Regions from separate parts of the Arthrobacter sp. TJ-217 genome, predicted to be linked through region 3. Evidence: riboswitches for the same ligand, from Rfam matches in the RefSeq annotation. Region 3 holds a riboswitch; each other region holds the start of a gene.
What was found. A riboswitch is a leader RNA that binds a small molecule or an ion and turns the genes downstream of it on or off. The one in region 3 is predicted to bind cyclic di-AMP.
Positions count from the first base shown of each region.

Region 1 (3,246 bases), on a different contig from region 3:
TTTGCCTGTCAGCACAAGCACCAGCGCCCGGCGGAATGTAACAACCGCCAGCGGTTCATATCCTGCATTCAGAACGAGAGTGCGCATGCGCATGCCTCTTTGCGGACTATGTCCCCGCTACCGGCTGCCACCCCGGATGCTCGGGATAAGTTCTTCGGATTAACAATGCCTAGGGTAGCCGACCTGCGCGCCGGGGCGAATAGAAAGAGCGAAGTTGTGGCGCGGAGGCAGGGGCGGCACTTTAAGAGAAAGGAACCGGCAGCACCGCTGCCGGTTCCTTTCTTCAGCTGTTGGTTCGAAGAACCGCCAGGCGCTGGGTGTCAGCCGCCCACGCGGATGAACACGGGGCCGGAGCCGAGCTGCGCCGGGGCGATGACGGTCGAGTTGCCGTTGAAGCCGCCGTGGACAGCCTGGCCGCCGCCGATGTACACAGCGATGTGGGCCAGGCCCATGCCGCCGTCGGCGTAGTAGATGAGGTCGCCCGGAACTGCTTCACCGGCGCTGACGGTGCGGCCCAGGGACAGGTAGCCTGCCGGCCAGCCGTGGAAGTTGATGCCGGCTGCGGCGAGGGAGTTGCTCACGAGCCGGGTGCAGTCCTGATTCACGCCGAGCTGGGCCTTGGCCGCCGCGGCGATGGTTGCGGCCTTGCCGGAGGATGCTGCGGGAGTAACCTTGACGGCCGGAGCGGCCGGAGCTGCCTGCGCCTTCGGTGCGGCGGGAGCCTTCACGACGGCGGGAGCGGCCTGCACGGCTGCCGGAGCTGCCTGCACGGCCGGAGTGGCCTGTACTGCCGGTGCTGCCGGGGCCGATGGCTCCGCGGCAACGGTCACCTCGACGGTGACGGGCTTGGCGACGGCCTTGACCGGGGTGCGGTTGAAGGCGACCTTGGCGTTGGCGTCGGCGACGACGACGGCGGGGCTGGCGTCGACCTTGAGCGTCGAGGCGAAGGATTCACGCTCGGGCTGCAGGTCCGCGGCGTTGGCGGCGACGCCGGTGGTCAGGACCAGGCCGGAGGCAGCAGCGATGACTGCGGCCTGCCGTCCCATGCCGCCGGCGTTCTCGGTGACGGCTTTGGCAAGGGCTGCAAGGGGTGCGGTGTGCTGGACTTCGGCACGGTGGCGGGCGATCGGGGCGCGAGAAGACATAGGGGTTCTCCGGAGTGTGAGAGGGGGAGTGTGAAAGTGGGGGGTTTAGCGGACGCGGACGAAGCTTGCGCCGGGAAGATCCGAGAGGGAGTGAAGACCGGTGTTCAGGCCGTTGAGGCCACCGCTGATGACCTGGCCGTTGCCGACGTAGATTGCCACGTGGCCCGCGGTGATCACGAGGTCACCGGCCTGCGGGGATCCGACGACGTCGCCGTACTGCAAGAACTGGCCCGGAGCGAGGTCGCCGACGGACTTTCCAACCGAGCGCAGTGCCTTCTCGACCATGGCGGTGCAGTCCTGGGCAACGCCGATCTGGGAGTAGGCGGAGCCGACGAGGGCGCCTGCGATTCCCGAGGACGGCTTCGCGGCGGGAGCGGGAGCGGGAGCGGCAGGAGCCGGGGTGACTGCGGCGGCCTGGACTGCGGCGGCCTGGACTGCGGGGGCGGCAGGAGCTTTTGCGGCAGGAGCTGCGGCAACAACGACCTCTGCGGCTGGAGCCGGTGCGGCGGGAGCCTCGACGGCCGGCGCTTCGACCGGTGCCTCAACGACGACGGCGGGGGTGACGTTCACGGCTTCGCGCTCAAAGGAGACGGCGGCCGTGGCTGCGGCGCTGACCTTCGAGGCTGCGGGGGCAGTCACACTCAACGATGAGGTTGACTGCACTTCGCGCTCTGCGGCGGGCGCTGCGTTCGCGGGAAGGCCTGCGGTGAAGACGAGGCCTGAGGCTGCGACAAGGACGGCGGCCTGGCGGCCTACAGTTCCTGCATTCGAGGAAACGGCCTGAGAAAGAACTGTGAGCGGGCTCGCTGACACGTGGGCCGCGCGGTGGCGACCCAGAGAATTATTGGACACGTGAAATTGCCTCTCCCAATGCCTGCGAGGTGAGCTGTCGGATTCGGATGGGAGTCACCCGGCCGCTGACGAGTCAGCGACTTAACCCCAAGGATTTCTTGCGAAACCCAAAAATTGGTTCCCCCGCCTCTGCCATGCGAATGTGCGGACGGACCTCAGGCAATGGCAGAGCTAGGCGATTTGCTTGAGGGCGCCAGACCTATGACGATCTGGCACGAGTAGAACGTACCCTAGATCACGCAGATTGTCACATTACGGTCACGGAAGGGTCGAGGGTGTGTTACAGCCAGCCCAGAGGGTCGACGACCTGGCCCTCGATCATCACCTCAAAGTGGAGGTGGCAGCCCGTTGAAGCGCCGGTTGATCCGCTCTGTCCGACGCGTTCGCCGCGCCGCACCTGCTGGCCTTCGGACACCTCGATCACCGAGAGGTGGTTGTAGGTGGTTTCCAGGCCGTTGCCGTGGTCCACAACGATCCGGTTTCCTCCCCCGTAGGGGTGCCATCCGGCGAAGGTCACGGTACCTGCGGCAGCGGAATATACCCGGGCGCCGCACGCCGCACTGAAGTCCTGGCCCCTGTGGAGTTCCCCCAGCCCTGTCATCGGACTTGGGCGGAAGCCGAATCCGGAGGTTTGGACGAGGGCGTCAAGGGGGCCCGTCAGCGCGCCTTTGGCCGCCGCTGGGGTCGCTGATCCGGCCGAGGCGGTCATGACCGCATCGAGCCGCGCATCGGCGCCGAGGGTGGTGCTGAGCGCGGCGCGGTCGAAGTCGACGCGTGCCGAGGCTGGAACATGCACTTCGGCGCCCGCCGGGGCCGCCTCAGCGGTTGCGGAAGCCGGCACCGCCGCTGTCGTGGGCCACGCGACGGTCAGGGCGATGCCCGACACGGCGGCAGCCATCGCGACCTTCTGGCTCAGTCCCGAAAAGGAAAGGTCCTCGCGATACCCCGCTGCCCGGCGCCGGCGCTCGGTGCGGTGCGCATCGCGCGGGCGCGGAGCGGCCGCCGGGGGCCGCGTTCCGCGGCTGCGGCGCTCGGCCCGGTGCGCATCCCTCGGGCGCTCAGAGACAACCGGAACCCCCGCCCGGCGGCGTCCTGACACTTCCTGCTTCAACAAATACGTTCCCTTCCTACGGAGCTGCGCAACGGATCTGCGGGAGCGAAAGGAAATCCGCAGGAACATGGCTGCGGCGCACTCCAAGGAAGATCACGGCGAGGTATCGAGGGTCAGTCTGGCAGTCTCGGAGCGTTG
Region 1 covers NZ_JBZCNJ010000002.1:58,831-62,076, reverse strand. The annotation lists gene AC4D2R_RS03395 (HNH endonuclease) at 1-87, opposite strand, end outside; gene AC4D2R_RS03390 (NlpC/P60 family protein) at 321-1,145, opposite strand; gene AC4D2R_RS03385 (NlpC/P60 family protein) at 1,191-1,784, opposite strand; cyclic di-AMP (ydaO/yuaA leader) riboswitch at 2,003-2,169, opposite strand; gene AC4D2R_RS03380 (M23 family metallopeptidase) at 2,278-3,108, opposite strand.
Region 1: linked by a shared signal. The riboswitch ahead of AC4D2R_RS03385 (NlpC/P60 family protein) and the one ahead of AC4D2R_RS06580 (C40 family peptidase) in region 3 are both predicted to bind cyclic di-AMP.

Region 2 (3,246 bases), on a different contig from region 3:
CCTGCAGTGCCAGGTGATCCCCGACCCCGTCTCCGGCACGCCCCTGGTGGTGCCGATCGGCCGCCACCATGGCGCGGCAGTGGCAGGCTCCGAACGCTTCGGTGCTGCATCATGACCGACCTGACGCACCGCCCACCGCACACCCAGCCCGCGGTTCCGGTCATGCTGGCGTTCGATGTTGAAGTCAAACGCGTCCAAAGGATCGGTGCGAACTTCAACCGCATCACCTTCGCCGGGCCAAGCCTGAAGGACTTCGGGGTCGTAGGACCCACCCACGACCTGCGGATCAAGGTGCTGATCCCGCCGGCAGACGGGAACGCGCCCGACATTGCCGCACTGATGCGGGCCGACCCGGAGGGCCGCGGTTGGTACCAGCAGTGGCTCGGCCTCGACCCGGCAGCGCGCGGTGCAATGAGGACCTACACCGTGCGCAGCTCGCGCTGCACGGCGGCGGAACCGGAAATCGACGTCGACTTCGTACTCCACTTCGACGCGGACGGCAGGGGCGGACCCGCCTCGCAGTGGGCGGCGGCCGCCGGTCCCGGCAGCAGGATATGCTTCATCGGGCCGAACGTTAACGCCGCGCGCTGCTCCACCGCCGGCGCCTACGGCGGCATCGAGTGGGCCCCGGGTCTGGCACAGCGCGTGCTGCTTGCCGGCGACGAAACCGCCGTTCCGGCCATCAGCGCGATCCTTGAAACCCTGCCCGCCGACATGGGAGGCCATGCCTTCCTTGAAGTTCCCGACGCCGCCGACATGCAGCCGATTCCCACGGCCTCGAAGGTGGCGGTCACCTGGCTGGTCCGTAACGGGCGCGAACACGGTGAACTCCTCGGAGCCGCGGTGCGCAACGCGGTTCCCCAGCCCGGGTGGGCCGCCCTCGGGGCAGCGCCGGGCGGCGCCGACGGAGGGGAAGTGGCAGCGGGCCCCGAACCCGAGGACGTCGACATCGAACAGGCCGTCCTGTGGGAGACGCCGCAGCGCCTTGAGGCCTCCGGGCATGAGAACGGCGGCGGTGACCAGCCGGCCGGAACCCGGCCCTTCTACGCCTGGATCGCGGGGGAGGCGGCAGTGGTCCGCGGCCTGCGCCGCTACCTGGTGCGCGACGTCGGCATCGATCGGAAACAGGTCGCCTTCATGGGCTACTGGCGCCTTGGCAAGGCCGAATCGGCATGATTGTGCAGCGCTTCACACAACGACACGCCGGGAGCGGTGTAACGGAATTGTAACTTTAGGCGAAACGAGTAGTATTACTCGGAGTCTGAACCAACTTTTAAGGTCCGCACGCCAAACCCTGTCAGCGGACCGCCCTCAACCTTGCATGACAGGGGCGGAGGACCCACCACCCGGCAGTCAGTGACTGCCTTGGGGTGAAGCCCTTCACTGCACTAACTGTCCGCAGTGCAACGAGCCGCAGCGCTAGCTGCCGCTGCGTTGCGCAGTGGGGCCGAGTCAACTCTTGCTCGAACCCGACAGCTAACTTCGCCGGCGTTCGAGAGAGGTACTTTCGTGACCCAGCCGGCCATGTCCGGGCGCCGCCGCGCGTCCGGAGCCGCCCCGAGCACTCTTGCAGCAACCGTGGCGTCCGACCGATCCTGCGAACTTCCCAGCCGCCGCGATCTGCGTCCGCAACCGTCGGCCCGGAGCGGCAAGGGCAACCTGACCGCGAGGATCCGCCAGGGCGGCCTCGCCGCGGGAGCACTGTTCGTTGGGGCAGGGCTCATCATGGGTGCCGTCGCCCCCTCCCAGGCAACCGCCGAATCCCCGATCAGCCAGGCAGCCGCGGCCGAACCGGCGCCCGAGGTGACCGCCGACGCCAAGGCGAAAATTGACTTCGGCCGGCAGAGCCCCGCCGCCGTCGCGGGCAAGGCCGAAGCGAAGGCCAAAGCCCTCTCCAGCAGCGTCAAGAAGGCGAAGGCCGCAGCCCTCGCAGCACCCCTCGACGACCTTTCGGTCGCCTCGACCTTCGGGTACCGGGTGAACCCGCTCGGCGGATACGCTCCCGAGCTTCACACCGGCATCGACTACGCGGGAGCGTGCGGCACCCCGGTCAAAGCAGCGGACGACGGCAAGGTCATCGACTCAAGCTGGCACCCCTACGGCGGAGGCCAGCGGATCGTCATCGACCACGGCGCCGGAATGAAGACCACCTACAACCACCTCAGCCAGCTCGGGGCCAGCATGGGGCAGAAGGTTTCCCGCGGGTCGCTGATCGGCGCAGTGGGGACCACCGGCAACTCCACAGGCTGCCACCTCCACTTCGAAGTGCTGATCAACGACGCCAAGGTCGACCCGCTTCCCTACCTGTAGGAAGCGCGGGCGCGCCGGGCATGATGCTGCCGTAGCCTGCAGCGCGTGCCGGATTACGGCAGGGGGTTGCTCAGGATCGCAGGGTCCTTGCTGCCGAAGGGCATGCGCAGCCGCAGCGCCTCGGGCATCATTTCGAAGGACATGTGCGTGGCCCGTCCCAGCGGGTCTCCGTCAAGCTGGACCTCAAGCGGTTCGTGGAGCTGCACTTCCGCGCGGCTGCACTGGAAGTACTGAAGGGACGGGTCTTTGCCCTTCCCGCGGGCAAACAGTTTCCCGGCCACGTTGAGCCAACCCAGCTTTCCCCGCGGAGCGACGGTCATGAGGTCAAGGAGGCCGTCGTCGATCTTGGCGCCCGGGAAAATCTCGAGCCCACCCATGATCTTTCCGCAGTTTCCGCCCATCACGCTGCGCAGCCGGCGCTCGAAGGGCCGGCCGCCGTCAACGGTGATCGTGGTGCGTGCCGGACGGCCCGGAAGGTTCCGGATGCCCGCGTCGACATACGCGAGCCAGCCCACGCGGTCCTTCAGGTCATCGCGCGTGTCCGACATGATGGCGGCGTCGTAACCGAGCCCGGCCATCACCAGGAACACGTGGGCCTTCTGCGCGCGGTCAACCGTGACATGGACGACGTCGATCCTCCGCTCGGTCCCGTTGAACGCCGTCTCAACGGCCTCCTCGGGGTTGTCCACGGCGATGTCGAGGTTGCGGGCCAGGAGGTTTCCGGTGCCCAGCGGCACCAGCGCCATCACCGTGTCAGTGCCCGACAGCTCCTCCGCGACGCAGCGCACGGTGCCGTCGCCGCCGGCCGCAATGACGACGTCGACCCCGGCACGCAGCGCCTCCTGTGCCTGGCCGTGGCCCGGGTCCCCCGGCGTGGTCTCCAGAATCAGCGGCTCATGCCACCCTTCCCGCGCCGAAATGCGCGCGACGATCTCC
Region 2 covers NZ_JBZCNJ010000001.1:593,194-596,439, reverse strand. The annotation lists gene AC4D2R_RS02975 (ABC transporter ATP-binding protein) at 1-115, shown strand, start outside; gene AC4D2R_RS02970 (siderophore-interacting protein) at 112-1,176, shown strand; cyclic di-AMP (ydaO/yuaA leader) riboswitch at 1,297-1,506, shown strand; gene AC4D2R_RS02965 (M23 family metallopeptidase) at 1,510-2,310, shown strand; gene AC4D2R_RS02960 (diacylglycerol/lipid kinase family protein) at 2,364-3,246, opposite strand, start outside.
Region 2: linked by a shared signal. The riboswitch ahead of AC4D2R_RS02965 (M23 family metallopeptidase) and the one ahead of AC4D2R_RS06580 (C40 family peptidase) in region 3 are both predicted to bind cyclic di-AMP.

Region 3 (3,246 bases):
TAACATGGTCGCTGCGACCGGCCCGCATCAGGGCTTTATCGAGTCGCTGCGGAAGCGCAGGTAGACGTGCCTCCCATCGAAGAACTCGCGAAGCGTCTCGGCGTCGAAATCGACGCCGAGACGCTTCGTCTTGCACTCACGCACCGCTCCTATGCCTATGAGCAGGGAGGAATCCCCACCAACGAGCGTCTCGAATTCCTTGGGGATTCGGTGCTCGGGCTGTCGGTGACCGATGCCCTCTACCGGGACAACCCGGAACTCTCCGAGGGCGATCTGGCCAAGCGCCGCTCCGCCGTGGTGAGTACCCGCGCCCTTGCCGGCGTCGCGCGCGGCTTGAACCTTGGCCAGCACATCCTGCTCGGTCAGGGGGAGAAGCTGACCAACGGACGCGACAAATCCTCGATCCTTGCCGACACCATGGAGGCCGTCATCGGCGCCGCCTACCTTAGCCACGGCATAGAGACGGCACAGGCCCTGGTGATGCGCCTGATCGGACCGCTGCTCAAGGACTCCGATGCGCTCGGGGAAGGCACCGACTGGAAGACCCGCATCCAGGAGACCGCCGCGGCACGGCGCCTGGGGCTGATCGACTACCAGGTCACGGGCACCGGGCCCGACCACGCGCGCTCCTTCGAGGCGCTGCTCGTCATCGGGGGCACCCCCTACGGAACCGGAACAGGCCACTCAAAGAAGGAAGCAGAGCAGGCAGCAGCCGCCGCTTCCTGGAAGATCCTCGGCGACACCGCACCGGTCGAAGGGCGCTAGGCACAGTTTGCCCGAACTCCCGGAAGTTGAAGTCGTCCGGCGGGGTCTGGCCCGCTGGGCCCTTGGTCGCTCCGTGGAGCGTGTGGAGGTCCTCGACCCCCGTTCCCTGCGCCGCCACCCATTGGGGCCCGAGGACTTCGCCGGGAATCTGACCGGCGCACGCATTGTCGACGTCGTCCGCCGGGGGAAGTTCCTGTGGATGCCGCTGCTCCCCGCCGACGCACCCGAGGACAAGACACCCGACGTGGCGCTCATGGCGCACCTCGGGATGAGCGGCCAGATCCTGATGCAGGAACCGTGGGTACCGTCCGAAAAACACCTGAAGGTCCGGCTCGAGCTTTCGTCCGCCGTCGACGGTCTGGGTGCGCCGCTGCCCTCGGAACTGCGCTTTGTGGATCAACGGATCTTCGGTGGGATGTTCCTCACCGACCTCGAGCCCACCCAGGACGGACACATTGGCGGAACGAGTGAGATTAATCTCGCCCTGATTCCCCGTGAGGCTTCTCACATCGCCCGCGATCCGCTCGATCCAGCCTTTTCATTCGACGCCTTCCACGAGCGGCTTCGGAAGCGGCGGGTGGGCCTCAAGCGGGCGCTGCTCGACCAGGGGCTCATCTCGGGAATCGGGAACATCTACGCCGACGAAGCCCTGTGGGCAGCCCGCCTCCACTTCGCGCGCCCCACCGAGACAATGCGCAGGCCAGACACGCTTCGGCTCGTGGAGGCGGTGCGGGATGTGCTCCTGCGGGCCCTCGATGCCGGGGGCACAAGCTTCGATTCCCTCTACGTCAACGTCAACGGGGAGTCGGGTTACTTCGTCCGCTCACTCAACGCCTACGGACGGGGCGGGCAGCCCTGCAGGCGCTGCGCGGCGGAGGGGGTGGCCTCCCTGATCCGGCGCGATGCCTTCATGAATCGCTCTTCCTACACCTGCCCGCGTTGTCAAAAAGCCCCGCAGAGGCCGCGTCGTTAGTCAACGTTTACCGGGCTGTGATCCAAATGTGACAATCCGATATCTCGCAGGTAGCCTTGAGTCTGCGCCGGGCCACTCGGCATCGGCGCCCTTCGTCAGACTGCCTAACCCTGTCGGTGACTGAAGGACCGTTCGCTTAACATTTCCGACAGGGGCGGGGGAACCGATAGCGGACCTTTCTTGAAAGGTCCTTGGGGTTAAGACGCATGACGGACATCTGCTGGGGAGATGTCCAACTTCGTGTGTCCGGGTGTCCCATCCGAACCCGACAGCTAACTCCGCAGGCATCGGGAGAGGCAACATCATGTCGAAGAATCGTTCAATCGCGCGCCACCGTGCAACCCCGGTCCGCTCGAATCCCCTTAAGACAGCATCACGTGCAGTATCCGCTGGCGCCAGTGTCGCGGGTCGCCCCGCAGCCGTTGTCGTCGCTGCATCGGGCATCATGCTTGGCGCCGCGCTTCCGGCAAGCGCCGCAGGCGAGGTCAACCTGTCGGCCCAGGCCGCACCGGCACCCGTCCAGCAGGCAGCTCCGGCTCCCGCCCCCGCACCGGCTCCTGCCAACGGCGGCTCAGTGACCCACACTGTCCGCGCCGGTGACACCCTCGGCCTCATTGCGGCCAACTACGGCGTCAGCCTCGATGCGATCTTCGCAGCGAACGGCCTCAGCTGGTCATCGGTTATCTACCCGGGACAGTCCGTTGTGATCTCCGGTGAAGGTGTCGCAGCGGCACCGGCTCCGGCCGCTCCGGCCCAGCCTGCAGCTCCGGCACAGCAGGCTGCGCCGATCCAGACCGCCGCAGTCACCACTGCCGGCCAGATGGGCATCAGCAGCCAGAGCGCGAACATCCAGCCCATCGGCGTTGCAGCCAAGAGCGGCATCGTCGCCACGGCCATGCAGGGCGTCGGCGCAGGCTACGTGTACGGCGGCACCGGGTTCGGTACCTGGGACTGCTCCAGCTTTGTCCAGTGGGTCTACGCCCAGCACGGCATCGACCTGCCCCGCACCACCTGGGCCCAGTTCGCTGCCCTGAAGCCGACCAGCAACCCGCAGCCCGGTGACCTGGTCAGCCAGAACGGTGGAGGCCACGTTGGCATCTACCTCGGCGGCGGCAAGATGATCAGCGCCCTCAACCCCTCGCAGGGCACCCTCGTCCACGACGTGAGCGCCATGCAGGTTGACGGGTACTACACCCGCTAAGCGCACGGAATGAAGCAAGAAGGCCGGTGCCCCTGGGCGCCGGCCTTCTTTGTGTCTTATCTGGACCGGCTGTAGTAGCCGGCGAGCCTTTCAAGGCCCTGATCGATGGATACGGCCGGCGTCCAGTCCAGCAGCTTCCGGGTCCGCCGCTGGTCGAACCAGTGGGCGGTCGAGAGCTGCTCGGCGAGGAAGCGGGTCATCGGCGGCTCGGAGGTCCAGCCGGCTCCCTGCCACAGCCGCTCCACGGCCGACCCGGCGGTACGCGCCAGGGAGCCGGGCACGTGCCAGCGGGGAGGGCTCACTCCAC
Region 3 covers NZ_JBZCNJ010000003.1:158,275-161,520, reverse strand. The annotation lists gene rpmF (50S ribosomal protein L32) at 1-3, shown strand, start outside; gene rnc (ribonuclease III) at 67-765, shown strand; gene mutM (bifunctional DNA-formamidopyrimidine glycosylase/DNA-(apurinic or apyrimidinic site) lyase) at 773-1,738, shown strand; cyclic di-AMP (ydaO/yuaA leader) riboswitch at 1,862-2,039, shown strand; gene AC4D2R_RS06580 (C40 family peptidase) at 2,043-2,939, shown strand; gene AC4D2R_RS06575 (NAD-dependent epimerase/dehydratase family protein) at 2,996-3,246, opposite strand, start outside.